DNA from 4 places in the Streptomyces sp. NPDC002773 genome. Region 2 is predicted to be linked to each of the others. Evidence: riboswitches for the same ligand, from Rfam matches in the RefSeq annotation. Region 2 holds a riboswitch; each other region holds the start of a gene.
The links. A riboswitch is a leader RNA that binds a small molecule or an ion and turns the genes downstream of it on or off. The one in region 2 is predicted to bind cobalamin.

Region 1: it holds a riboswitch for cobalamin, as region 2 does, so the genes downstream of both, ABT034_RS13685 (energy-coupling factor ABC transporter permease) here and ABT034_RS08790 (cobalamin biosynthesis protein) in region 2, are expected to answer to the same signal.
Region 3: it holds a riboswitch for cobalamin, as region 2 does, so the genes downstream of both, ABT034_RS24785 (ribonucleoside-diphosphate reductase subunit alpha) here and ABT034_RS08790 (cobalamin biosynthesis protein) in region 2, are expected to answer to the same signal.
Region 4: it holds a riboswitch for cobalamin, as region 2 does, so the genes downstream of both, cobN (cobaltochelatase subunit CobN) here and ABT034_RS08790 (cobalamin biosynthesis protein) in region 2, are expected to answer to the same signal.

What each region holds. Positions count from the first base shown of each region.
Region 1 is NZ_JBEOVO010000008.1:188,008-194,828, reverse strand. Features, by position in the region: gene ABT034_RS13700 (energy-coupling factor ABC transporter ATP-binding protein) at 1-597, opposite strand, end outside; gene cbiQ (cobalt ECF transporter T component CbiQ) at 594-1,343, opposite strand; gene ABT034_RS13690 (energy-coupling factor ABC transporter substrate-binding protein) at 1,350-1,781, opposite strand; gene ABT034_RS13685 (energy-coupling factor ABC transporter permease) at 1,778-2,476, opposite strand; cobalamin riboswitch at 2,506-2,738, opposite strand; gene ABT034_RS13680 (PTS-dependent dihydroxyacetone kinase phosphotransferase subunit DhaM) at 2,802-3,230, opposite strand; gene dhaL (dihydroxyacetone kinase subunit DhaL) at 3,227-3,859, opposite strand; gene dhaK (dihydroxyacetone kinase subunit DhaK) at 3,886-4,878, opposite strand; gene ABT034_RS13665 (MaoC family dehydratase) at 5,314-5,772, opposite strand; gene ABT034_RS13660 (acyl-CoA synthetase) at 5,843-6,821, opposite strand, start outside.
Region 2 is NZ_JBEOVO010000005.1:62,095-68,915, forward strand. Features, by position in the region: gene ABT034_RS08770 (hypothetical protein) at 1-845, opposite strand, end outside; gene ABT034_RS08775 (alpha/beta hydrolase) at 958-2,085, opposite strand; gene ABT034_RS08780 (inorganic phosphate transporter) at 2,491-3,759, shown strand; gene ABT034_RS08785 (hypothetical protein) at 3,772-3,993, shown strand; cobalamin riboswitch at 4,107-4,249, shown strand; gene ABT034_RS08790 (cobalamin biosynthesis protein) at 4,281-5,264, shown strand; gene ABT034_RS08795 (cobyric acid synthase) at 5,261-6,769, shown strand.
Region 3 is NZ_JBEOVO010000023.1:17,350-24,170, reverse strand. Features, by position in the region: gene ABT034_RS24810 (aldo/keto reductase) at 1-134, opposite strand, end outside; gene ABT034_RS24805 (LuxR C-terminal-related transcriptional regulator) at 359-1,342, shown strand; gene ABT034_RS24800 (DUF3311 domain-containing protein) at 1,467-1,730, shown strand; gene mctP (monocarboxylate uptake permease MctP) at 1,727-3,358, shown strand; gene ABT034_RS24790 (GNAT family N-acetyltransferase) at 3,473-3,973, shown strand; cobalamin riboswitch at 4,029-4,160, shown strand; gene ABT034_RS24785 (ribonucleoside-diphosphate reductase subunit alpha) at 4,294-6,675, shown strand; gene ABT034_RS24780 (ribonucleotide-diphosphate reductase subunit beta) at 6,789-6,821, shown strand, end outside.
Region 4 is NZ_JBEOVO010000002.1:138,303-145,123, forward strand. Features, by position in the region: gene cobN (cobaltochelatase subunit CobN) at 1-3,532, opposite strand, end outside; cobalamin riboswitch at 3,572-3,711, opposite strand; gene ABT034_RS03260 (ferredoxin-like domain-containing protein) at 3,800-5,080, shown strand; gene ABT034_RS03265 (precorrin-8X methylmutase) at 5,077-5,730, shown strand; gene ABT034_RS03270 (precorrin-2 C(20)-methyltransferase) at 5,727-6,821, shown strand, end outside.

The DNA.
Region 1 (6,821 bases), on a different contig from region 2:
ACCGGACTCCCGGAGCCGCTGGAGCGCGTCGAGCAGCCGCTCCTGCCCGTGCGGGTCGAGCCCGGCCGTCGGCTCGTCCATGATCAGCACCCTCGGCCGCATCGCGACGGCCCCCGCGATCGCCGCCCGCTTGCGCTGCCCGTACGACAGCAGATGCGTCGGCCGGTCCGCCAGCGCCACGATGTCCAGCGCCTCAAGAGCCTCCTGGACCCGCAGCCGTACCGCTTCCTCGGGCAGCCCGAGGTTCGTCGGACCGAACGACACGTCCTGGCCGACCGAGGCCGCGAACAGCTGGTCGTCCGGATCCTGCGTCACCAGCTGCACGGTGGTCCGCAGCCGGGTCAGCCCCTTCCGGTCGTACGCCACCTCCGCCCCGTCCAGGAGCAGCGACCCGCTCCCGCAGCGCAGCCCGCCGCTGAGGAGCCGGAGCAGGGTGGTCTTGCCGCTGCCGTTGCGGCCGAGCAGCGCCACCGCGCGCCCCTCCGCCACCGAGAAGTCCACGCCCGACAGGACCGCCGGCCCCTCCTCGTAGGCGAAGCCCGCGTTCACCAGCTCCACCACGGGAGCCGCAGGGACCGAAGGCGTCGAAGACGTCACGGCAGGAACCTTTCCAGTACGAGGGTGAGGGCGACGAGCCCCGCGAGCAGCGCGCCCGTGGCGGCGAGGAACCGGCGGGACACCACGCACACGGGCACGAGCACCCGCAGCGTCCCGTCGTACCCCCGCCCGGCAAGACCCGACTGCAGGCGCTGCGCCCGGTCGAAGGCCCGCACGAACGTGGTCGCGCCGAGACCGGCGAGCGAACGCCAGGTCGCGGCCCGGGTGGTGTGCCCGAGCCGGGACGCCTGCGCCTGCCGGATCTTCGCCAGGGAGTCGAGCAGCAGGAAGATGATCCGGTACATCACGAGCGCCACGTCCACCACCGGCGCCGGCACCCCCGCCCGTACGAGCCGGGGCAGGACGTCGGAGACCGGCGTCGTGAACGCGAACAGCAGCACCCCGAGCGACGCCGACGCGGTCCGCAGGAGCAGCTCGACCGCCTGGACCGGGCCTCCGGGGGCGAATGCGACGAGCCCCCGCGCGCCGCCCACCTCGAAGAGCAGCGGGATCGCGCCCGTGACACAGAAACCGAGCGGGATGCGGAAAGCCCGCCACAGCGCCCGGCCCGGCACACCGGCCGGACCGAGCAGCACACCGAGCGTGGCCGCGGCCACGAGCACGGCCCCCGGCCACGGCGGCAGACAGACCGCGCACAGGGTCAGACCGAAGCCGAGCAGCGCCTTCTCGGCGGGATGGCGGCGGCGCCAGCGACTGCTGTGCGCCGCCGCGTCGATCGGCAGCATCGGCGGCTACGCGCCCCGCCGGTCGGCGGCCGAGCCTCCCGGCTCCTCGGCGCCGCGCCCGGTGACCGCGCGATCCGTGACGGCCGTGGCCTGGACGTCCGTGGTCTCGCCGTCCCCGTCCGTCCCGGTCGCCCCGGCGCGTGCGGCCCCCTGCCTCCGTCCCTTCCGCAGACCGAAGTAGTACGCCAGGACACCGGCGCCCAGCGCCGCCTGGAGGGCGAACAGGGCGGACTCGATCTCCCCGGACGGCGGCTCGTACAGCGGCGTGAACCACGGCTCGTAGTCCGGCTGGAGCTCGGTGATCGCGACCTCCGCCTCAGCGTCCGCCCCGGCGAACGGTTCCTCCTTGTGGTCCCCGAGCCCCAGCGCGAGCGGCAGGACCGCGAGCGCGGCGACGACGAGCAGCAACAGGGTATTGATCTTCGCGTTCCGGCTCATCGCGTGGCCGCCTCCTCGCGCCGCTTGGCCGTGCGCCCGCCGAGGACGCCGAGCCTGATCAGTTCGCCCTTGCTGGACTGCGCGAGCAGCCGCATCACGAGCACGGTCAGCAGGCCCTCGCTCACCGCGAGCGGAATCTGCGTCACGGCGAAGATCCCGCCGAACTTGGCGAGCGCACCGGCGATACCGCTCCCCGGGTCGGGGAAGGCGAGCGCCAGCTGCACACTGGTCACGCAGTACGTCGACAGGTCGGCGACGAACGCGCCGAAGAAGACGGCGACCATCAGGGGCGTACCGGACCGGCGCAGCAGCCAGTACGTCCCGTATCCCGCCCAGGGGCCGACGATCGCCATCGAGAAGACGTTCGCGCCGAGCGTGGTGAGCCCGCCATGGGCGAGCAGCAGGGCCTGGAAGAGCAGGGTGATCGTCCCAAGCACCGCCATGATCGGCGGCCGGAACAGGATCGCGCCCAGACCCGTGCCCGTCGGATGCGAGCAACTGCCGGTCACGGACGGCAGCTTGAGCGCCGAGAGGACGAAGGTGAAGGCGCCGGCGGCGCCGAGCAGAAGAGTGGACTCGGGGTTGGACCGGACCTCGCGGGTCAGCGCGCGGACCCCGTGGACGATGAACGGTGCGGACGCGACGCCCCAGGCGGCCGCGTGCACAGGGGGCAGATACCCCTCGGCTATATGCATGGTTGGGAGACCCTCTCCAGCACCTCGTGGATGGACAACGCACCCTGGCCGGTCTCCTGGCTGACGGTCATACGTCCGACTCCGCCTTCCCACACCACGACGGTCTCCCGTCGCGGTCCAGTGGCTTCCCCGAGGGTGGAACCCGCGGGGGTGGAGCCGGACCTCCCGATCACAGTGGCGAGGGCCGCACCGGTACTGCACCGGTTTCCCGAACACCAAGGCCCTGTGACACTAGTGCGTTGACCAGGTACATCACAACACGGTCGCCACCCGGTGCGGCTTCTCGCTCACTCCACGCAGTCGCTCCACGCGGTACTCCAGGCCGTCACACCTTGCGGTAGGCGTACGCCTCCGAGGCCGCCGCCGCCACCGCGTCGAGGTCGCCGCCCGCGCTCGCCGTGACCAGCGCGGCGACCGCGCCCTCGACGAACGGCGCGTCCACCAGACGGCAGCCGCCGGGAAGCTCGTCGCCCTCGGCGAGCAGCGCCTTCACGGTGAGCACCGCACTCCCCAGGTCGACCAGGACCGCCACCCCGGCGCCCCGGTCCGCGGCCTTCGCCGCCTCGCAGATCAGCTCGGAACTCGTCCCGAGCCCCCCGTCCGGGGTCCCGCCCGCGGGGACGACCGGCGCCAGGTCACCCCCGCCGGAGAGCCCGCGCGCAAGCTCGGCCACGGCGGTGGCGACGGCGGCGCTGTGCGAGACGAGCACGATGCCCACGGGCGCGGCCGCCGCGCCTCCGGTCGTGGCACTCATGACACCCCCTCCGTACGCGCGGTCGTCCGCGCGGTGTCGTCGAGCGCGGCGAACAGCAGCGCCGACGAGGTCGCCCCCGGGTCCTGGTGCCCCACCGACCGCTCGCCCAGATAACTGGCCCTGCCCTTCCGCGCCCGTAGCGGTACGGTCGCGAGGGCGCCTTCCTCGGCGGCGGCGCGGCCGGCCCCGTACGACTCCCGCAGACCCTCCACGGCAGGGACGAGCGCGTCCAGCATGGTCTTGTCGCCGACCTGGGCGCCGCCCAACTGCGAGACGGCCGCCACGCCGGAGCCGAGCGCCTCCGCCAACCGCGTGCGGGTCACCCGCTCGTCGTCGCCCAGCGTCTTGCCCGTACGGCGCAGCAGCGTGCCGTACAGCGGCCCCGACGCGCCGCCCACGGTGGAGATCAGCTGCCGTCCGGCGACGGTCAGCACCGCGCCCGGCGTGGCCGGCGGCTCCTTCGCCAGGGTCTCGGTGACGGCGGCGAACCCCCGCTTCAGATTGGCACCGTGGTCGGCGTCGCCGATGGCGGAGTCGAGCTCGGTGAGCCGGTCCGCCTCACGGTCGACGGCCTCGGCGACCGCGGCCAGCCAGCGCACCAGGAAGTCCGCGCCGAAGATCTCCGTCATGTCGGTCCCCTCTCCCATCCCTCGTCTCACCGGCCCCAGCGCAGCGCGGGCGTCTGCACGGGCGCGTCCCACAGGCGGAGGAGCTCCTCGTCGACCTCGCACAGCGTCACCGAGCAGCCGGCCATGTCGAGCGAGGTCACGTAGTTGCCGACGAGGGTACGGGCCACCGGCACGCGCCGCTCGCCGAGTACGCGCTGCACCTCGGCGTTGAAGCCGTACAGTTCGAGCAGCGGGGTCGCGCCCATGCCGTTGACCAGTGCGATCACCGGCCCGGAGGGTCGAAGGTCCTCGACGACGGCGTCGACGGCGAAGTCCGCGATCTCCCGTGAGGTCATCATCGGCCGCCGCTCACGACCCGGTTCGCCGTGGATCCCGACGCCCAACTCCAGCTCCCCGTCGGGGAGATCGAAGGTGGGGCTGCCCTTGGCGGGGGTGGTGCAGGCGCCGAGGGCCACGCCGAAGGACCGGGAGCGCGCGTTGACCTGGCGGGCGATCGCCTCCACCCGCTCCAGCGGGGCGCCCTCCTCGGCGGCGGCGCCCGCGATCTTCTCGACGAAGAGCGTGCCGCCGGTGCCGCGCCGGCCCGCCGTGTAGAGACTGTCCGTGACGGCGACGTCGTCGTCGACGAGGACCTTGGCGACCTGGATGCCCTCGTCCTCCGCGAGTTCCGCCGCCATCTCGAAGTTCAGGACGTCGCCGGTGTAGTTCTTGACGACGAACAACACCCCGGCGCCGCTGTCGACGGCCGCCGCGGCCCGCACCATCTGATCGGGCACCGGCGAGGTGAACACCTCCCCGGGACACGCGGCCGCGAGCATCCCGGGCCCCACGAACCCCCCGTGCAAGGGCTCGTGCCCGGACCCGCCGCCGGAGACCAGCGCGACCTTCCCCGCCACGGGCGCGTCCCGCCGCAGCACGACCCGCCGCTCGACATCGACGGTGAGCTCGGGATGCGCGGCCGCCATCCCCCGCAACGCGTCGGCGACGACGGTCTCCGGAACGTTGATGAGCATCCTCATGGCTGTCTCCTCGGCATTCGAGCGGAAGGGCCTTTGACTCGTGTCTTCGCAGATCAGGAGGTGTTCTCAGGATGGATGATCTCGGCGCTGCACGGCGGCTGGAAGCGCCGTCTGTCGGTGCTGATGCTGACTTCAGTGATGGAGCGTCAGTACAGTGCGTCGCCTTGATGGGCGGCGATGGAGACTCCCGGCTCGGACGATATCGACATTGCCGCAGCAAAGAGCATGTCGGCAAGACTCATTCCTGCGAGTGTCTTCCTGTCACACCAGATGGCACCAGAAGACCGCCATACTCTCAACGACGCTTGCGTCCGTCCGGTGCCCCCATCAGCATGCGGCCGGGGCCCGCAAGCAGGGCGACCTGCGGACTTCGAAGACAATGCGCTCAGCGAGACCGTGTGGACGGCTCCCGACCGGATTCGCATGACCACCCGGTCAGGCGTAGTGGCGGTAGACGGCCTGGGCGACGCAGGCCGGCTTGGCGCTGCCGTCGACCTCGACGGTGAACGTCAGCGGCATCTGCACGCCGTTGCCCTTGACCTCCTCCACCGTGCCGACGACACCGTGCAGGCGGACCTTCGCGCCGACGGGGACGGGACTGGGGAAACGGACCTTGTCCAGGCCGTAGTTGACGCTCATCTTGGTGCCGGAGATGGTGAGCAGCTCCCCGAAGAGCGGAATGATGAGGGAGAGGGTCAGATAGCCGTGGGCTATGGGGCCGCCGAAGGGGCCGCCCTTGGCCTTCTCCGGGTCGGTGTGGATCCACTGGTGGTCGTCGGTGGCGTCGGCGAAGGTGTTCACCCGGTCCTGGGTGATCTCGAGCCATTCGGTGCGGCCGAGATCGGCTCCGCTGAGGGACTTGAGGCTGTCGAGGCCGTGGGCGGTGGTGGGCATGGAGGGGTTCCTCTCGGTGGCGGAGGCGACGTGTCGGCGTGGCCTCTGAGAGCGTGGTGGTCGACGTGGGTCACGGGTGGGTGCGTTCGGCGGGACCTGCCGCGTAGGCGTCGCGTACGCCGGGCTTGATGATCTTCCCGGAGGCCGTACGGGGCAGCGCGTCGGTCACGACGAGCGATGTGGGGATCTTGTACTTGGCAAGCCGGCCGTGGAGGTGGCCGAGGATGCCGTCCTCGTCGGCGCGGACGCCGGGTTCGAGGACGACGACGGCGCGGCCGACCTCGCCCCAGGTGGGGTCCGGCACTCCGATGACCGCGCACTCGGCGACGGCGGGATGGGAGAGGAGCGCGTCCTCCACCTCCGCCGGGTACACGTTCTCGCCGCCCGAGACGAACATGTCCTTGATTCGGTCGACGATGTACGTGTAGCCCTCGGCGTCGGTCCTGGCGACATCGCCGGTGCGCAGCCAGTGGCCGTCCGCGAAGGCGGCCTCCGTGTCCTCGGGCCGTCTCCAGTAGCCGCTCATGACGTGGGGGCCGTGTACGAGGATCTCGCCGCGCTCGCCGGGTCGGGCCTCGCTGCCGTCCGGCAGGACCACGCGGGTGTCGGTGAAGAAGTGCGGGACGCCGGCGGAGCCCGCCTTGGCCGAGGTCTGCTCCCGGTCCAGGAAGAGCACGCCCGGGGACGCCTCGGTCATGCCGTAGCCCTGGCTGAAGGCCAGGCCGCGATCGAGGTACGCGGCGATGGTGCGGGCGGGCACGGGGGCGCCGCCGCAGTTGAGGGTGCGCAGGCTGGACAGGTCCGTGCTCTCCCAGCGGGGCCGGGCGGCCATCGCGTCGTACATCGTGGGGACGCCGAACATGTACGTCACGCCCAGGTGCCCTATCAGTTCCAGGACGCGCTCGGCGTCGAAGGCGCCGAGCAGGACCACCCGGCCGCCCTTCAACAGGGTCGGCAGACAGGTCATGTTGAGCCCGGCGGTGTGGAACAGCGGGGCGGCTACGAGGGTGACCTCGTCGCCGGACAGGTCGGTGTCGACGAGGACGTTG
Region 2 (6,821 bases):
TGCGCGGCGACGCAGATCTGCTCCAGCTTGACCCAGACCGCCCAGTTGCCGAGCGGGGTCAGGGTGGCGTGGCGCCCCTCCGCGCCGGGGTCGAGGGTGAGCGCGCCGACGGCCGCCAGGCCTTCGAGCGCCCAGTCGAGGAGGGCGGGGAGCCCGTCCGTGCCGTGGTCCGCGCCGGGGGCGCCCGCGGCCTCGGACGCCGGGTCGGCGGCCGGGACCTCGCAGCGCTCCTCGCGCAGCTCCTCGACGCGCTGGCCGAGCAGGTCGAGGAGGGCGGGGACGAGGACCGGGCCCTGGGAGAGCTGGAGCAGCGAGAGCACCTGCGGGACGGCTTCGACGACCTCGGCGACGGCGCTCGGCCGGACGTCCTCGGGCGCCGGGTGGACCAGGGACCAGGCGTCGAAGAGGGCGACCCAGCCGCGCAGGACGGCGGAGTCGTCGCGGTCCCAGGCGTGCAGCCGCCAGCCGGGGCGTGCGGTGCCGCCGTGGAGCTCGACGAGCCCGGCGAGGCGGGCGCGGTCCCAGCCGGCGCGGACCTGGCCGGGCGTCAGGTCCAGTGCGGCCGCGGCCCGTTCCTGGGCGGTGACGGGCCCGTGGCCGGTGCGGGCGGCCGCTTCGGCGCCGCGCTCGACGGCGGCCCAGCGGGCGATCCGTACGGCGTCGGCGAGGACGTGCCGGGCCTGGCGGGCGAGTTCCGCGCGGGGCGGAGTGCCCTCGGGCGGCCGCGGCGCCGGCCGGGTGCGCCGGGTCGTCACGGCCCGTCGGGCGGTGGCGAGCGCCCGTGGGCGGACGAGTCGGAGTCTGGAGTTGCGCGCCAATGGTTCATCGGGCTTTCGAGACGTCACGGGAGCAGTCTTCCCGCTGACGGCCCGAAAGCCCAATCGGAATCGGCCGGGCCGCCGGAACGGGCCCTGGGCGGGCGCGGAGGCGGGCCCGGGAGGAGGTGATGCGGAGGTTCTAGAGGAGCGGGGTGAGGAAGCGGCGCAGGGACTCCTCGTAGCGGACGGGGTTCGCGTTCCACATGGCCGCGTGCGGGGCCTGCCGCACCGTCTGGAGGGAGACCAGGTCGGGGCGGCGGGCGGCGAGTTCGAGGGACGGCTCCCAGGGGGCGATGGTGTCGTCGGGGCCGTGCTGGAGGAGGACCGGGACGCGCAGGGCGCCGGGCGCGGAGGCGGCCCTGAGCAGGTCGCCGTGCGGTCCGGTCCTGCCCTGGGCGGCGCGGACGGCGAGCGGGAGCAGCGGGGCCGGGACGTGCCGGGCCGCGGCGAGGTTGCGGAGGGTGGCCTCCCAGTCCAGGACCGGGGAGTCGAGGACGAGGCCGGCGATCCGGTCGCGCACCCCCGACTCGGCGGCGGCGCGCAGGGCCATCGAGGCCCCGGTCCCCCAGCCGTGCAGGACGACGGTGGCCGCGCCCCGGCGGATCGCGTAGCGGATGGCGGCGTCGACGTCGCGCCATTCGGAGTCGCCGAACCGGGCCAGGCCGTCCGGGGTGGCGGGCGCCCCTTCGTCGCCGCGGTAGGCGGGGACGAGGACGGGGATCCTGCGGCGCGCGTAGAAGGGGACGACGTTCAGCGGATGCTCGCGGGTGGTGCCGAGGCCGTGCAGGGCGATCACCCAGGTGGGGCGGGGTCCTGGCACCAGCCACGCGGGCAGGGGGCCGAGCTCGCCGGGGATCTCGACGTCCTCGTGGGCGAGCCCGAGGGCGCCGAGCGGTGTGCCGCGGTGCAGCTGGGGGGTGAACCGGACGCGGGCGCCGGGGCCGAGCGCGCCGAGTTCGACCCGTTCCAGACGCCGGACGACGGTGTCGGCGGTGTGGGGGACCCGTTCGAGGACGGGGCCGACGACGGCGTGCAGGTCGGGGCCCTCGAGTCCGTACGTGCCGGGGCGCAGCGAGGCGAGGCTGCGGGTGAGGGTGATCCGCTCGGCGCCGGTGGCGTGCACGGTGAGGCGTGGGTCCCCGGGCAGGGATGGTCCGGACGGCGCCTTGAGGGCGGCGTCGCTGGCGTACCGGCCGGCCGCGACCGCGACCGCGCCGACACCGAGCAGGGTGGTGACGGCCGCTGCCGTCGCTGTAGCCGGGCGCACGCTCCCAGTGTCGGCAGGGTGGGGGCGGCCTGCCACCGGGCGGACCCGGCCGGGGCCGGGCAGGGACTTCTTCCGGCCATTCCGGGAAGGACGCGAGGGCCCCTCGGGCCACTCCGGCGAGTGACATGGGTCTCGTCCGCGGGGTCGCCCGGTCGGGTGGTGCGGTCCAGGGAGCGGAACGGGGCGGCCGGGGAGGAACCGGGGCAGGTCGCATGTGCCCGGTGAAGGCCGGGATTACCCGGGGTTGCGGGGTGACCGCATCGTGGACAGCTCGCCCGCCGGGACCGTAAGCGGAATCCCTTGACACCGGATCGGGTCACCACAACGCCGGACCCAGTTCACCTTCCGTTCACTCAGGTTGCCTACGTTCGGCTAGCCACTGACGTCAAACGATTGCCTGGGTAAATGGAACACATCACGCTGCTGCTCGCCATTGTGGTCGTGACAGCTCTCGTGTTCGATTTCACGAACGGTTTCCACGACACCGCCAACGCGATGGCCACGACCATCTCGACCGGTGCTCTCAAACCGAAGACGGCGGTGGCCATGTCCGCCGTGCTGAACCTCGTCGGCGCGTTCCTGTCCGTGGAGGTCGCCAAGACGATCTCCGGCGGGATCATCAACGAAGAGGGCATTCGCACAGAAGTGATCTTCGCGGCGCTCGTGGGCGCCATCCTGTGGAACCTGCTGACCTGGCTCCTGGGCCTGCCGTCCAGCTCGTCCCACGCCCTCTTCGGCGGCCTCATCGGCGCCGCGGTCATGTCGGCCGGCTGGTCCGCGGTCAACGGCCCGACCATCGTCACCAAGGTCCTCATCCCCGCGATCGCCGCGCCGCTCGTCGCCGGTCTCGCCGCGATGCTGGCCACCAGGCTGACGTACAAGATCGGTGCGAAGACCGACGAGAAGCACACCGCCAAGGGCTACCGGGTCGGCCAGATCGCCTCCGCCGGTCTCGTCTCCCTCGCCCACGGCACCAACGACGCCCAGAAGACGATGGGCATCATCACCCTGGCGCTCGTCACCCAGGGCGTCGTCGCGCCCGGCTCGAACCCGCCCCTCTGGGTCATCGTCGCCGCCGGTGTCGCGATCGCCCTCGGCACCTACCTCGGCGGCTGGCGCATCATCCGCACCATGGGCAAGGGCCTCACCGACCTCCAGCCGCAGCAGGGCTTCGCCGCCCAGACCAGCGCCGCGACGGTCATCCTGGCCTCCTCGCACCTCGGCTTCTCCCTCTCCACCACCCAGTCCTGCTCGGGTGCCGTGATGGGCGCGGGCCTCGGCCGCAAGGGCGGTGTCGTCCGCTGGTCCACCGCGACCCGGATGTTCGTCGCCTGGGGTCTGACCCTGCCCGCCGCGGGCCTGGTCGGCGCCGGTGCCGAGTTCCTCACCAAGCAGGGCCCCTGGGGCATCGCCGCCGTCGCGGTCCTCCTGGTCGGCGGTTCGGCCGTCATCTGGTCGCTGTCCCGCCGCAAGCCGGTCGACCACCACAACGTCACCGCCGACGACCTCGACGCCGAGCCCGCGGGTGTGGTGACCACCGCCATGGCGGCCGTCACCCCGCCGCCCACGGCCGGCTCCTTCGCCGCCGTCGCGGACGAGGACCTCAAGACCACCATCCCCGCGCCGGTTCCCACCGACCCGGCCGCTCCCCAGGCCCCCGCCGCAGCGGTGTAAGGAACGAACGACATGAAGATCGACTGGGCAGCCCTCGGCTCCGTCTTCGGAGTCAGCCTCGCGGCGACCGTAGCCCTGGTGGGCCTCTTCACCCTCGGCATCATCGGCCTCTCCAAGCAGGAGCAGGCCGCCGCCCAGGGAGGCTCCGCCGCCCTGGCCCGCACCGGCGCCTACGCCTGCTTCGCCCTGTGCCTCGCGGCCGTGGCGTACGGCATCTACCTGATCGTCGTCTGACGGTCCCGCGGCCCCTCGGCCGGGCGGTCCGTACCTTCGGGTACGGGCCGCCCGGCCGTCGTGTTTGTGGTGCTTCGCACAGTGACGCGGTGCAGGTCAAGGGTGAGTTGACGGCTGTTCCCGGGCGTGGTGGACTGCCGAGGCCATTACGGCGGCAGTAGAGGAAGTCCGGTGCGAATCCGGCGCGGTCCCGCCACTGTGACCGGATCCGAAGGGTCCGGGAGTCAGGAACTCTCGCCGCCGGTCACGTCGATCCAGGGCGCGGACCCTGAGTGAGGACATGCGCCATGCCCGGCCGCGGCCGCAGACCCTTCCGTCCCTTCCGATCCCCCGGCGTCTTCGCGTGGGGCGCGGCCGCCGGTCTCGCCGCCGACCTGCTCGTCGGAGACCCCCGCCGTGGACATCCCGTCGCCGCCTTCGGCCGGGCGGCCGCCGCGGTCGAACAGCGGCTCCACCGCGACCACCGCGGTTGGGGCGCCCTGCACACCGCCGTCTGCGCCGGCTCCACCGCCGCCCTCGGCGCGCTCGCCGCACGGACCGTACGGAACCGGCCGGCCGCCTCCGCGGCGCTGACCGCGGTCTCCGTCTGGGCCGTCGTCGGCGGTACGACCCTGGGCCGGGAGGCCCGCGCGATCGGCGGCGCGCTCGCCGCCGGGGACCTCGAAGTGGCCCGGGAACGCCTTCCGCACCTGTGCGGGCGCGACCCGCAGTCCCTTGACGGGCCCGCGATGGCCCGCGCGGTCGTCGAATCGGTCGCCGAGAACACCTCCGACGCCGTCGTCGGCGCCCTCTTCTGGGGCGCGGTCGCGGGCGTGCCCGGCCTGCTCGGCTTCCGGGCCGTCAACACCCTGGACGCGATGGTCGGCCACAAGTCGCCCCGCCACCGCCGCTTCGGCTGGGCCTCGGCCCGGCTCGACGACGTGGCCGGCTGGCCCGGTGCCCGGCTGACGGCCGCGCTCGCGACGGTGGCGGGCGGCGATCCGCGCGGGGCCGTACGGGCCTGGCGGGCGGACGCCCCGAAGCACCCGAGCCCCAACGCCGGCCCGGTGGAGGCGTCCTTCGCGGGCGCGCTCGGCGTACGGCTCGGGGGGACGCTCTCGTACGGCGGCCGGGTCGAACACCGGCCGGTGCTCAACGGGGAGGGGCGGCCCGTCGAGGTCGCCGACATCGACCGGGCGGTCCAGCTGTCCCGCCGGGTCACCGGACTGACCCTGGCCGCCTGCGTGGGCGGCCGGCTGATCGTGAGCGCGTGGAAGCGGAGGAACGCATGAGGGGTGGGGGGCTGCTCGTCGCCGGGACCACGTCCGACGCCGGCAAGAGCGTCGTGACGGCCGGCATCTGCCGCTGGCTGGTCCGCAAGGGCCTGAAGGTGGCGCCGTTCAAGGGACAGAACATGTCCCTCAACTCCTTCGTGACGAGGGAGGGCGCGGAGATCGGCCGTGCCCAGGCCATGCAGGCGCAGGCCGCGCGCGTCGAGCCGACCGCGCTGATGAACCCGGTGCTGCTCAAGCCGGGCAGCGACCGTTCCAGCCAGGTCGTCCTGATGGGCAAACCGGTGGGCGAGCTGAGCGCGCGTGGCTACCACGGGGGGCGGCAGAAGGAGCTGTTCGAGCCGGTCCTCGCGTGCCTGGAGGAGCTGCGGAGCACGTACGACGCGGTGATCTGCGAGGGCGCGGGCAGCCCGGCCGAGATCAACCTGCGGCGCACCGACATCGTGAACATGGGCATCGCACGGGCCGCGAAGCTGCCCGTGGTCGTGGTCGGCGACATCGACCGGGGCGGGGTCTTCGCACAGTTCTTCGGCACGACGGCGCTGCTCTCGCCCGAGGACCAGTCGCTGGTCGCGGGCTATCTGGTGAACAAGTTCCGGGGCGATGTGACCCTGCTCGAACCCGGGCTCGACATGCTGTACGGCCTCACCGGGCGCCGGACCTTCGGCGTCCTGCCGTACGCGCACGGGCTCGGCATCGACGAGGAGGACGGGCTGCGGGTCTCGCTGCGCGGCACGGTCCGGGAGTCGGTCGTGGCGCCGCCGGTCGGCGCGGACGTCCTGCGGGTCGCCGTCTGCGCCGTACCGCTGATGTCCAATTTCACGGACGTCGACGCGCTGGCGGCCGAGCCGGGTGTGGTGGTTCGGTTCGTCGACCGGCCCGAGGAGCTCGTCGACGCGGACCTCGTCGTCGTGCCCGGCACACGCGGGACGGTGGCGGCGCTCGCCTGGCTGCGGGAGCGGGGTCTGGCGGACGAGCTGGCCCGGCGCGCGGCCGAGGGACGGCCGGTGCTCGGCATCTGCGGCGGCTTCCAGGTCCTCGGCGAGCACATCGAGGACGAGGTCGAGTCGCGGGCGGGCGCCGTCGACGGGCTCGGGCTGCTGCCCGTACGGGTCCGGTTCGCGCGCGAGAAGACCCTGGAGCGGCCGGTCGGTGAGGCGCTCGGGGAGCGGGTGGAGGGGTACGAGATCCACCACGGGGTCGCCTCTGTGGAGGGTGGGGAGCCGTTCCTCGACGGGTGCCGGGTCGGCGCGGTCTGGGGCACGCACTGGCACGGCTCGCTGGAGAGCGACGGGTTCCGGCGGGCGTTCCTGCGGGAGGTCGCGACGGCGTCCGGGCGGCGGTTCGTGCCCGCGCCGGACACGTCGTTCGGGGCGCTGCGGGAGGAGCAGTTGGACCGGCTCGGGGACCTGATCGAGGAGCACGCGGACACGGACGCGCTGCTGCGGCTGATCGAGGAGGGGGCCCCGGCGGGGCTGCCGTTCGTGCCGCCGGGGGCGCCGTGAGCGGGGGCGTGCTCGGTGCGGGCCGAGGTCGGGGCGCGGGCGTGGGCGCGGG
Region 3 (6,821 bases), on a different contig from region 2:
TAGTTGTTGGCGGTGTCGATCACGGTGCCGCCGAGTTCGGTGAAGCGGTCGAGCACGGCGAACGAGGTGGCCTCGTCGACCGACGTACCGAACGGCAGGGCGCCGAGGGCAAGGGTGCGCTGGGGGATCGCCATGGATACAGTCCTTCTCGAAGACGGTTGGACTAGACCATCTTGGATCAAGAACTTCCGCCGTGCAGGGGAAACGACCGAACAAGAACCGGCCGAACTCCCGGTCCTTTCAAGGCTGTTCGATTGGTCTAGTCCTGGAACCGACCGCGGCCCTACCATCACAGAGGCCTCACGGTCAGGCACGCGAAGTGAACGGGCACGACGGGACCATTCGGGGGGAAGACGCCTTGCTTGAGGCGCTGGGGATAGAGCAGTCCGCGGAGACCGTGTACCGGCTCATGCTCGAACGGCCCGACTACGGCGTGGCGGACATGGCCCGCCGGCTCGACTGGCCTGAGCAGCAGGTCCGCGAGGCACTGGGCAGGCTCACGGAGGCACGGCTCGTCGCCATGGACGACGGATCGGGGGAGGTCCTCCCGTTCGACCCCGAGGTCGGCTTCTCCTTCCTCCTCTCCCGGGCCGAGGCCGAACTGAGCCGGCGGCGGCGCCAGGTCGAGCGCGCCGAGCGGGCCGTGGCCGACATCCTCGCCACGTACACCGACCGGGACGACGGCGCGGCCCGGCACGACGTGGTGCACCGGGTCGTGGGCCTCGACAACGTCCGCGAACGGCTCGAGGACCTGGCCGCGAACGTCCGCACCGAGTGCCTCTCGCTCCTCCCGGGCGGCGCCCAGCTCCCCGACACGATGGACGCGAGCCAGCCGCTCGACCAACTCGCCCTGGAACGCGGCGTGAAGATCCGGTCGATCTACCAGGAGAGCTTCCGCAACGACCCGCCGACCGTCGAGTACGTCCGCTGGTACTGCGAACTCGGCGGCGAGGCGCGGACCGTGCCCGTCGTCCCCATGCTCATGGTGATCGTCGACCGCGAGGCCGCGCTCGTACCGGTCGACCCGGAGGACGGACGCGCGGGCGCGCTCGAAGTCCGCAGCCCCGGCCTCGTCCACGCGCTCATGGTGCTCTTCGACCGCCTGTGGGACACGGGAACCCCGTTCGGCGAGGCCCCGCGCCGCGACGAGCACGACCTCTCCCCGCAGGAGCGGGAGTTGCTCATGCTGCTCGGCATCGGCTGCACGGACGACATCGCCGCCCGCCGACTCGGCGTCTCCCTGCGGACCGTGCGCCGGATGAGCTCGGAGCTGATGAACCGGCTCGGCGCCCGCAGCCGTTTCGAGGCGGGGGTACGGGCCACCAAGGAGGGCTGGCTCTGACCTCGGGCCCGAGGGGATACCGACGAATCACTTCCGTTATGCGGACAGGGGTTCCATGGAGCTGAGCAGTCGCCTAGATTTCCCCAGCATTACCCAGGTGATCAGCGAGGGGACGGCAACCGGCATGTCAGACGCGCCAGATACGGCACAAGGGAAACAACCCGCCATCACACCCATGCGGGTGGTGATCGGACTCTGTCTGTTCGCCCCGTTCGTGGCGATGCTCTGGGTGAGTTCCTACGCGAAGACCGAACCGCTCTTCGCCGGCATCCCGTTCTTCTACTGGTACCAGATGCTCTGGGTGCTGATCTCCACCGCGCTCACCATGGTTGCCTACAAGCTGTGGCAGATCGACCAGCGCGCCCGCAAGGGAGGTGACGCACGATGAAGGACGTCACAGGCGTGAACGGCGTCGCGCTCGCCGTCTTCATCTTCTTCTTCCTGGCCGTCACGGTCATGGGATTCCTCGCCTCGCGCTGGCGCAGGGCCGAGAACGAGAACAGCCTCGACGAGTGGGGCCTGGGCGGCCGCTCGTTCGGCACCTGGGTGACCTGGTTCCTGCTCGGCGGCGACCTCTACACCGCGTACACCTTCGTCGCCGTCCCGGCGGCCATCTACGCGGCGGGCGCGGCCGGCTTCTTCGCCGTGCCGTACACGATCCTGGTCTACCCGCTGATCTTCACCTTCCTGCCGCGCCTGTGGTCGGTCTCGCACAAGCACGGATACGTCACCACCTCGGACTTCGTGCGCGGCCGCTTCGGCTCCAAGGGCCTCTCGCTCGCGGTGGCGGTCACCGGCATCCTCGCCACCATGCCGTACATCGCGCTCCAGCTCGTCGGCATCCAGGCCGTCCTGGACGTGATGGGCGTCGGCGGCGGCGAGACCACCCACTGGTTCATCAAGGACCTGCCGCTGCTCATCGCCTTCGGTGTCCTCGCGGCGTACACGTACTCCTCGGGTCTGCGCGCCCCCGCGCTCATCGCCTTCGTCAAGGACACCCTGATCTACATCGTCATCGCGGTGGCGATCATCTACATCCCGATCAAGCTCGGCGGCTTCGACGAGATCTTCGCCAAGGCGGGCGAGACGTACGCGCAGACCAACGAGGCGACCGGCAAGCCGCGCGGCTCGCTCGTCCCCGGCGAGGCCGGCCAGTGGACGTACGCGACGCTCGCGCTCGGCTCGGCGCTCGCGCTCTTCATGTACCCGCACTCCATCACGGCGACCCTGTCGTCCCGGAGCCGTGAGGTCATCCGCCGCAACACCACGATCCTGCCGCTGTACTCGCTGATGCTGGGCCTGCTCGCGCTGCTCGGCTTCATGGCGATCGCCGCCGGGATCCAGGTGAAGAACGGGCAGCTCGCCATCCCGCAGCTGTTCGAGACGATGTTCCCGGACTGGTTCGCGGGCGTCGCGTTCGCCGCGATCGGCATCGGCGCGCTCGTCCCGGCCGCGATCATGTCGATCGCCGCGGCCAACCTCTTCACCCGCAACATCTACAAGGACTTCATCAAGAAGGACGCGACCCCGGCGCAGGAGACCAAGGTCTCCAAGATCGTCTCGCTTCTGGTGAAGGTCGGCGCGCTCGCCTTCGTCCTCACCATGGACAAGACCGTCGCCATCAACTTCCAACTGCTCGGCGGCATCTGGATCCTGCAGACCTTCCCCGCCCTCGTCGGCGGCCTCTTCACCCGCTGGTTCCACCGCTGGGCGCTGCTCGCCGGCTGGGCCGTCGGCATGCTCTACGGCACGGTCGCCGCGTACGGGGTCGCCAGCCCCACCCAGAAGCACTTCGGCGGCTCCTCGGCCGAGATCCCGGGCATCGGCGAGATCGGCTACATCGGTCTCACCGCCTTCGTCCTCAACCTCGTCGTCACGGTCGTCCTCACCTTCGTCCTCAAGGCCGTCAAGGCCCCGGAGGGCATCGACGAGACCTCCCCGTCCGACTACACGGCGGACGCCGGAGACGCCGGCGTGCAGACCAAGATGCCGAAGCTCGGCGCCGACACGCACTGACCGGCCCCACGGCCGCGACGCGCTGACCCGGCACACAGCCGCACCCGAAGGGCCCGGGATCCCCGCCATGGGATCCCGGGCCCCTTCGCGTCCCCGTGGAGGCACACTTCCCTCATGGACTTCACGATCAGGGCGGTACGGCCCGAGGAGTACGAGACGCTCGGGGAACTCACCGCGGGCACCTACCTGGACGACGGACTGCTGAAGTACGGGGCGCAGGACTTCTATCTGGACGTGCTGCGGGACACCGCGCGGCGGGCGCGCGAGAGCGAGGTGCTCGTCGCCGAGGACGCCGAGGGGCGGCTCCTCGGCGGAGTGACCTTCGCCACCGGCAACACCACCTGGGCGGACATCGCGGTCGCCGGCGAGGCCGAGTTCCGCATGCTCGCCGTCAGCCGGGAGGCCCGCGGCCGAGGCGTCGGAGAAGCCCTCGTACGGGCCTGTATCGAGCGCGCGAGGGCCCTCCCGGGGTGCGAGCGCCTCGTGCTCTCCACGGACGCGAAGATGGTCTCGGCGCACCGGATCTACGACCGCCTGGGCTTCGTCCGCACCCCGCACCGCGACTGGGAACCGACCCCGGGCCTTCTGCTGCGCACCTACGCCCTGGAGTTCTGACACCGGGCGGCGACACAACATGTGGGGGGTGCCATGAGCGGCGCCCCCCACATGTATGCTCGTGCTCGCTGTCGACGCAGGGGAATCCGGCGCGAATCCGGAACTGTCCCGCAACGGTGTGCTTCCTACGGATACGACCCATTCGTACGAGGTGAGTCCGACAACCTGCCGACAGCGCGCCCGGTCCGTCCGTTCCGGGTGCCACTGACGTCCGGGCCTCGCGGAGTGGGCCGGTGGAAGCGTCGCGTCCGGCGTTACGGATGCCCGCATGCCCGCCTTCCCCCGCCGCGGCCCCGAGCCGAGCGAGGGAGAGCCCCCACGTGACCATCGCGCCCGCCGATCCGGCTTCCGCCGAGGCTTCCGCGGTCGAGAGCGACGGCCCCGGGACCGTGCTGCTGCGGACCCTGACCGACCTCACCGCCGATCTCCCCGACACCGACCCCGGCAAGGTCGCCGCCGCCGCGCTCCGCGGCCGCAGCGCCGCGTCGGACGAGGCGGAACTGCGCGAGCTGGCCACCGAGGCGGCCGCGGGTCTGATCGCGGAGGACCCGGCGTACTCCCGGCTCGCCGCCCGGCTCCTGACGGTCACCATCGCCGACGAGGCGGCCGGCCAGGGCGCGTACTCCTTCTCCGCCTCCGTCGCCGTCGGCCACCGCGAGGGCCTGATCGCCGACCGCACCGCCGAGTTCGCCGCCCTGCACGCGGCCCGCCTCGACGCGACCATCGACCGGGCCGGCGACGACCGCTTCGGCTACTTCGGCCTGCGCACCCTCTACTCGCGCTACCTGCTGCGCCACCCGATCACCCGCAAGGTCATCGAGACCCCGCAGCACTTCATGCTCCGCGTCGCCTGCGGCCTCGCCGAGGACGACAGCACGCGCGCGCTCGACGAGGTCACGGCGCTGTACGGCCTGATGAGCCGCCTGGACTACCTCCCCTCCTCCCCCACGCTCTTCAACTCCGGCACCCGCCACCCGCAGATGTCCTCCTGCTACCTCCTGGACTCCCCGCAGGACGAGCTGGACTCCATCTACGACCGCTACCACCAGGTGGCGCGCCTCTCGAAGCACGCGGGCGGCATCGGCCTCTCGTACTCCCGCATCCGGGCCCGCGGTTCGCTGATCCGCGGCACCAACGGGCACTCCAACGGCATCGTGCCGTTCCTGAAGACCCTCGACGCCTCCGTCGCCGCCGTGAACCAGGGCGGCCGCCGCAAGGGCGCCGCCGCCGTCTACCTGGAGACCTGGCACGCGGACATCGAGGAGTTCCTGGAGCTCCGCGACAACACCGGCGAGGACCAGCGCCGTACGCACAACCTGAACCTGGCGCACTGGATCCCGGACGAGTTCATGCGCCGCGTCAACGCCGACGCCGACTGGTCGCTGTTCTCCCCGGCGGACGTGCCCGAGCTGGTCGACCTGTGGGGCGAGGAGTTCGACGCCGCCTACCGCGCCGCCGAGGCCAAGGGCCTGGCCCGCAAGACGATGCCGGCCCGCGACCTGTACGGCCGGATGATGCGGACGCTGGCCCAGACCGGCAACGGCTGGATGACCTTCAAGGACGCCTCGAACCGTACGGCCAACCAGACCGCCGAGCCCGGCACGGTCGTCCACTCCTCCAACCTGTGCACCGAGATCATCGAGGTCACGAACGACGGCGAGACGGCCGTCTGCAACCTGGGCTCGGTCAACCTGGGCGCGTTCGTGGACGCCTCGTCCCAGGACATCGACTGGGAGCGCCTGGACGCGACCGTCCGCACCGCCGTCACGTTCCTCGACCGGGTCGTCGACATCAACTTCTACCCGACCGAGCAGGCGGGCCGCTCCAACGCCCGCTGGCGGCCGGTGGGCCTGGGCGCGATGGGCCTCCAGGACGTCTTCTTCCAGCTGAAGCTGCCGTTCGACTCCGCCGAGGCCCGCGCGCTCTCGACGAAGATCTCCGAGCGGATCATGCTCGCCGCGTACGAGGCCTCCGCCGACCTCGCCGAGCGCAACGGCCCGCTGCCGGCCTGGGAGAAGACCCGTACGGCCCGCGGTGTCCTGCACCCCGACCACTACGACGTCGAGCTGAACTGGCCGGAGCGCTGGACGGCGCTGCGCGCCCGCATCGCGTCGACCGGCATGCGCAACTCCCTCCTCCTCGCCATCGCGCCGACGGCGACCATCGCCTCGATCGCCGGCGTCTACGAGTGCATCGAGCCGCAGGTCTCCAACCTCTTCAAGCGCGAGACGCTCTCCGGCGAGTTCCTCCAGGTCAACTCCTACCTGGTCGACGAGCTGAAGAAGCTCGGCGTGTGGGACGCGCAGACCCGCGAGGCCCTGCGCGACGCCAACGGCTCCGTCGCCGGCTTCACCTGGGTTCCGGCCGAGGTCCGCGAGCTGTACCGCACGGCGTGGGAGATCCCGCAGCGCGGCCTGATCGACATGGCCGCGGCGAGGACCCCGTTCCTGGACCAGTCGCAGTCCCTGAACCTCTTCCTCGAAACCCCGACCATCGGCAAGCTGTCGTCGATGTACGCGTACGCCTGGAAGCAGGGCCTGAAGACGACGTACTACCTGCGCTCCCGCCCGGCGACCCGGATCGCCCGCGCCGCCCAGGCGTCGACGACCGCCGCCCCCATCCCCGTCCAGCAGGCGGCCCCCGACGCGGACGCCCTCGCCTGCTCCCTCGAAAACCCCGAGTCCTGCGAGGCCTGCCAGTAATGAGTGCCCACCCGTCGCCCGACCGCCACCCCTCAACGACGGCGCTGCGCGCCGGCACCTCTTCTTCCGACAAGAACCTCCTCGACCCGGGCTTCGAACTGACCCTCCGTCCGATGCGCTACCCGGACTTCTACGAGCGCTACCGC
Region 4 (6,821 bases), on a different contig from region 2:
TGCCGCGCGACTCGGCTTCGAGGAGCCGCTCCGCGATGCCGTGCAGCGCCCACGGGTTGGCCTCCTTCAGGAAGGCCTGGTTCGCCGGGTCGAGGACGTACTCCTGCGTCAGCTTGTCGTACATCCAGTCGGCGACGACGCCCGTCGTGGCGTCGTACCCGAAGAGGTAGTCGACGGTCGCCGCCAGCTCGAACGCGCCCTTGTAGCCGTGGCGGCGCATCGCCTCGATCCAGCGCGGGTTGACCACGCGCGCGCGGAAGACCCGGGAGGTCTCCTCGACGAGCGTGCGGGTGCGGACGGTCTCCGGGCGGGTCGAGTCCCCGATGTACGCCTCCGGGGCCGTGCCCTTCAGCGCGCGGACGGTCGCCACCATGCCGCCGTGGTACTGGAAGTAGTCGTCCGAGTCGGCGATGTCGTGCTCGCGGGTGTCCGTGTTCTTCGCGGCGACCGCGATCCGCTTGTACGCCGTCTCCATCTCGGCGCGCGCCGGGCGCCCTTCGAGGCCGCGGCCGTACGCGTACCCGCCCCACACCGTGTACACCTCGGCGAGGTCCGCGTCCGTCCGCCAGTCGCGCGAGTCGATCAGCTGGAGGATGCCCGCGCCGTACGTGCCGGGCCGGGAGCCGAAGATACGGGTGGTGGCGCGCCGCTCGTCGCCGTGCTCGGCGAGGTCGGCCTGCGTGTGCGCCCGTACGTAGTTCTCCGACGCGGGCTCGTCCTCAAGACCCGCGACCAGCCGTACGGCGTCGTCGAGAAGCCCGATGACGTGCGGGAACGCGTCCCGGAAGAAGCCCGAGATGCGCAGCGTGACGTCGACGCGCGGGCGGCCCAGCTCCGCGAGCGGGATCGGTTCGAGGCCGTTCACGCGGCGCGAGGCCTCGTCCCAAAGCGGGCGGACGCCGAGCAGGGCGAGCGCCTCGGCCACGTCGTCGCCGGCGGTGCGCATCGCGCTGGTCCCCCAGAGGGAGAGGCCCACGGACGTCGGCCACTCGCCGTTGTCGGTGCGGTAGCGCTCCAGGAGGGAGTCGGCGAGCGCCTGCCCGGTCTCCCAGGCGAGCCGGGACGGCACGGCCTTCGGGTCGACGGAGTAGAAGTTCCGGCCGGTCGGCAGGACGTTGACCAGGCCGCGGAGGGGGGAGCCGGACGGGCCGGCCGGGACGAAGCCGCCGTTCAGGGCGTGCACGGCGTGCGTGAGTTCGTCGGTCGTCGACGCCAGGCGCGGCACGACCTGCTCGCAGGCGAAGCGGAGGACGGCGGCGACCTCGGGGCCGTACGCGGCGGCCAGGGTCGGCACCGCGTCCACCGACCAGTCCGCCGCCTCCATGGCCTCGACCAGCTCGCGGGCCTTGGCCTCCGCCTCGTCGGCGGTGGTGCGGGTCGCGGCCGACTCGTCGAGGCCGAGGGCCTCGCGCAGACCGGGAAGCGCCTGCGTGCCGCCCCAGATCTGGCGGGCGCGCAGGATGGAGAGGACCAGGTTGACCCGGGCCTCGCCCTCCGGGGCGCCGCCGAGGACGTGCAGACCGTCGCGGATCTGGGCGTCCTTGACCTCGCACAGCCAGCCGTCGACGTGCAGCAGGAAGTCGTCGAAGCCGTCGTCCTCCGGGCGCTGCTCCAGACCCAGGTCGTGGTCGAGCTTGGCGGCCTGGATCAGCGTCCAGATCTGGGCGCGGATCGCGGGCAGCTTCGCCGGGTCCATGGAGGAGATCTGCGCGTACTCGTCGAGCAGCTGCTCCAGGCGTGCGATGTCGCCGTACGAGTCGGCGCGGGCCATCGGCGGCACCAGGTGGTCGACAAGGGTGGCGTGGACGCGCCGCTTGGCCTGGGTGCCCTCGCCCGGGTCGTTGACGAGGAACGGGTAGATCAGCGGGATGTCGCCGAGGGCCGCGTCGGGGCCGCAGGCGGCGGACAGGCCGGCGTTCTTGCCGGGCAGCCACTCCAGGTTGCCGTGCTTGCCGAGGTGGACCATGGCGTCGGCGCCGAAGCCGCCGTCCTCGGCGCGGGCGGCGATCCACCGGTAGGCGGCCAGGTAGTGGTGGGACGGCGGGAGATCGGGGTCGTGGTAGATCGCGATCGGGTTCTCGCCGAAGCCGCGCGGCGGCTGGATGAGGATGAGCAGGTTCCCGCGCCGCAGGGCGGCGAGGACGATGTCGCCCTCCGGGTTGCGCGAGCGGTCGAGGAACATCTCGCCGGGCGCCGGACCCCAGTGCTCCTCGACGTGGGTGCGGAGCTCCTCGGGCAGGGTCGCGTACCAGCGCTTGTAGTCGGCGGCCGGGATACGGACCGGGTTGCGGGCGAGCTGCTCCTCCGTCAGCCAGTCCTGGTCGTGGCCGCCGGCCTCGATGAGGGCGTAGATCAACTCGTCGCCGTCGCCGGAGACGAGGCCGGGGAGGTCCTCCACGGGCCCGAAGTCGTACCCCTCCTCACGGAGGCGGCGCAGGAGGGAGACGGCGGACGCGGGGGTGTCGAGACCGACGGCGTTGCCGATGCGGGAGTGCTTCGTCGGGTACGCGGAGAGGACGAGCGCCAGCTTCTTCTCGGCGTTCGGGATGTGCCGGAGGCGGGCGTGCCGTACGGCGATCCCGGCGACGCGGGCGGCGCGCTCGGCGTCCGCCACGTACGCGGGCAGACCGTCCTCGTCGATCTCCTTGAAGGAGAACGGGACGGTGATCAGCCGGCCGTCGAACTCGGGCACGGCGACCTGGCTGGCGGCGTCCAGCGGGGAGAGGCCCTCGTCGTTCTCCTCCCACGCGGACCGCGAACCGGTCAGGCACAGCGCCTGGAGGATCGGCACGTCGAGCGCGGCGAGCGCCCCCGCGTCCCAGGCCTCCTCGTCGCCGCCGGCCTGCGCCTCGGCCGGCTTGGTGCCGCCCGCGGCGAGGACGGTGGTGATGATGGCGTCGGCGGTACGGAGACGGTCGAGCAGCTCCGGCTCGGGCGCGCGCAGGGACGCCACGTACAGCGGGAGCGCCTGCGCGCCGGTGTCCTCGATCGCCTCGCACAGAGTGCGGACGAAGCCGGTGTTGCCGCTCATGTGGTGGGCGCGGTAGTAGAGCACGGCGACGGTCGGGCCGCTGTCGTTCTTCGCGACCCGGTCCAGCGGGCCCCAGGTGGGGGCGGCGGCCGGGGCCTCGAAGCCGTGGCCGGTGAGCAGGACGGTGTCGGAGAGGAAGCGGGCGAGCTGCTCCAGGTTGCCGGGGCCGCCGTGCGCGAGGTAGGCGTGCGCCTCGGTGGCGACGCCGATGGGGACGGTGGACGCCTCCATCAGCTGTGCGTCGGGCGCCTGTTCGCCGCTGAGGACGACCACGGGCTTTCCGGCGGCGCGGAGCGCGTCCAGGCCCTCCTCCCAGGAACGGAGACCGCCGAGGAGCCGTACGACGACGAGGTCGGCGCCGTCCAGGAGGCCGGGCAGTTCGGCGAGGGGGAGACGGGCCGGGTTGGCGAAGCGGTACTCCACCGGGCCGCCGGCCGAGGCAGCGTTCGCCGCGCGGGCACTGAGCAGGTCGGTGTCGGAGTGCGACAGCAGCAGAAGCATGGCGAGCGCAGGCCTTCCTCGGGGTTGTCCGCGCCCCGGGTGGTCGTATGGACGGCAGGAGTTCCTGACTCACCCGTTCCGTCGTGCCTGGTACGGGCTCACAGTGGCGGGACCGCGCCGGAATCTCACCGGGCTTCCTCCCCGGGGTCCTGGGACCCCATGCCGATCTGCATCCTAGATCGTGCCGCCCGCGGCCCGGGGCGGGCCGCCGGGTCGGTCTGGTCACACCCGGTGGCCGCGCCGTTCCCCGTCGGTATGCTCGCCGCCATGCCGCCCACCCCACCCACGACGCCCGGAGCGGGCGAAGCTCGCATACGGGACCGTGGCGACGCCTGCCCCGGGGCGCTGCGCCTGCACCTCGCCGAGGACGGCCGCCTGGCCCGACTCCGCCTGCCCGCCGGACGCCTGACGCCTCGTCAGGTCGAGGTGCTCGCGGCCGCCGCGGAGACCCTGGGCGACGGGCGGATCAGCATCACCTCGCGCGGCAACGCGGAGCTGCGGGGCCTCTCGGACGACTGCGGGGCGGAGCTCGCGGCGCTCCTCGCGGAGGCGGGCCTGCTGCCCTCCCCCAGCCACGAACGCGTCCGCAACATCGTCGCCTCGCCCACCGCGGGACTCGACGGACTCGGCCACGGGGACGTGCAGTTGTGGGCGCGCCGGCTGGACGCCGCACTGTGCGCCGAGCCCCGGGCGGCGGCCCTCTCGGGACGGTTCCTGTTCGTCCTGGACGACGGGCGCGGTGACGTCGCCCCGCTCGGCGGGGATGTGAGCTTGGTCGCAGGAGAGGACGGGTCCGTCCTGCTGCGGCTCGGCCCGACGGTCTTCCGGCTCGCCGCCGCCGACGCCGTCCGTGCCGCCCTCGCCGCCGCCCTCGCGTTCCTCGACGCGGCCGAGGCGGCCGGCAACGGGGCCTGGCGCCCCCAGGAACTCCCCGACGACCACGCGCCGGACTGGGCGGGCGCCCTGACGGCGGCGGGCATCACGACGGAGCCCGTGGCCGACCCCGGCCGCGAACCCGTACGCGTACCCGAGCCCGTACCCGTACCGCCCCTGCCCGCGTCCCCGCCGCCCGCCCCCGGCGTGCTCCGGAGCGGCGCGCTCTACGTCCTCGCGCCGCTCGGCCGGCTGACCGCCGCTCAGCTGCGGGCCCTGCTTCCGGCCGACGAGGTGCGGCTGACGCCGTGGCGCGGGGTGGTCGTCGTCGGCGCCGGTACGCGTACGGCTCACGACCGGCTCGCGCGCCTTGAGTCGTACGGCCTGATCACCCGGCCCGACGCCCCCGGCGCCGGTGTCACCGTCTGCACCGGGCGGCCCGGCTGCGCCAAGTCTCTCGCCGACGTACGGGCGGACGCCCTCGCCGCGCCCGCGGGGCGGCTTCCCGTGCACTTCTCCGGGTGCGCACGCGGCTGCGGGCACCCGTACGGCGACCGGATCGAGGTCCTCGCCACCGGCGACGACACCTACCTGGTGGACGGCGTCCCCGCCTCCCGTACCTCCCTGTCAGAAGCCGTCGCGGCGGCCCGCGGCCCGGCAACCCCCACGAGATGAGCGAGAGCGACACCATGTTCGACTACGAGAAGGACGGGGCGGAGATCTACCGCCGGTCCTTTGCCACGATCCGCGCCGAGGCGGATCTCGCGGGCCTGCCCGCCGACGTCGCCCAGGTGGCGGTCCGGATGATCCACGCCTGCGGCATGACCGACCTCGTGCGGGACATCGCCTACTCCCCCGGCGTGGTCGCGAGCGCCCGCGCCGCCCTCCGCGGCGGCGCGCCGATCCTCTGCGACGCCCAGATGGTCGCCAGCGGTGTCACCCGCAAGCGGCTGCCCGCCGACAACGAGGTGATCTGCACCCTCTCCGACCCGTCCGTGCCGGGCCTGGCCGCCGAGCTCGGCACCACCCGCTCCGCCGCCGCCCTCGAACTGTGGCGGGACCGCCTCGAAGGCTCCGTCGTCGCCATCGGCAACGCGCCCACCGCGCTCTTCCACCTCCTGGAGATGATCGCCAAGGGGGCGGGGAAGCCCGCCGCCGTCCTCGGCATACCGGTCGGCTTCATCGGCGCCGCCGAGTCGAAGGACGCCCTGGCCGCCCAGGACCTCGGCCTTGAACACCTCGTCGTCCGCGGCCGCCGCGGCGGCAGCGCGATGACGGCCGCCGCGATCAACGCGCTCGCCCACGAAGCGGAGATCCAGCAGTGACCGCGCCCGGCAAGCTGTACGGCGTCGGCCTCGGCCCCGGCGACCCGGACCTGATGACCGTGGCAGCCGTGAAGGCCATCGCCGCCGCCGACGTGATCGCGTACCACTCGGCCCGCCACGGCCGCTCCATCGCCCGTTCGATCGCCGCCGAGCACCTCCGCGAGGACCACATCGAGGAGCGGCTGATGTACCCGCTCACCGTGGAGACCACGGACCACCCCGGCGGCTACCGGGGCGCCCTCGACGACTTCTACGAGGAGGCCGCGGCCCGCCTCGCCGCCCATCTCGACGCAGGGCGCACGGTCGCCGTCCTCGCCGAGGGCGACCCGCTGTTCTACGGCTCGTACCAGCACATGCACAAGCGGCTCGCGGACCGCTACGACACGACCGTCATCCCCGGCGTCACCTCGGTCAGCGCCGCAGCGGCCCGCCTCGGCGAGCCGCTGTGCGAGGCGGAGGAGGTCCTCACGATCATCCCCGGCACCCTGCCGGAGGACGAGCTGACGGCCCGGCTCGCGGGCACCGACTCGGCGGTCGTGATGAAGCTCGGCCGCACCTTCCCCACCGTGAAGCGGGCCCTGGAGCGGGCCGGCCGGCTCGACGACGCCCGGTACGTGGAGCGGGCGTTCATGGCGGGCGAGCGGACGGAGCGGCTGACGGACGTCGACCCGGCGTCCGTCCCGTACTTCTCCGTCGCCGTCCTCCCCTCCCGTATCGACCAGGCCCTTCCCGTACGGGAACGGGGCGAGGTCGTCGTCGTCGGCACCGGCCCGGCCGGCGCACCCTGGCTCACCCCCGAGTCGCGCGGCGCGCTCGTCAACGCGGACGTGCTCGTCGGCTACACCACCTACCTGGACCGGGTGCCGGTCCTGCGCCCCGGGCAGATCCGGCACGGCTCCGACAACAAGGTCGAGTCCGAGCGGGCCGAGTTCGCCCTCGACCTGGCCCGGCGCGGCCACCGGGTCGCGGTCGTCTCCGGCGGCGACCCCGGCGTCTTCGCGATGGCGACGGCCGTCCTCGAGGTGGCCTGCGAACCGGCGTACGCGGACGTGCCCGTACGGGTCCTCCCCGGGGTGACCGCCGCCAACGCG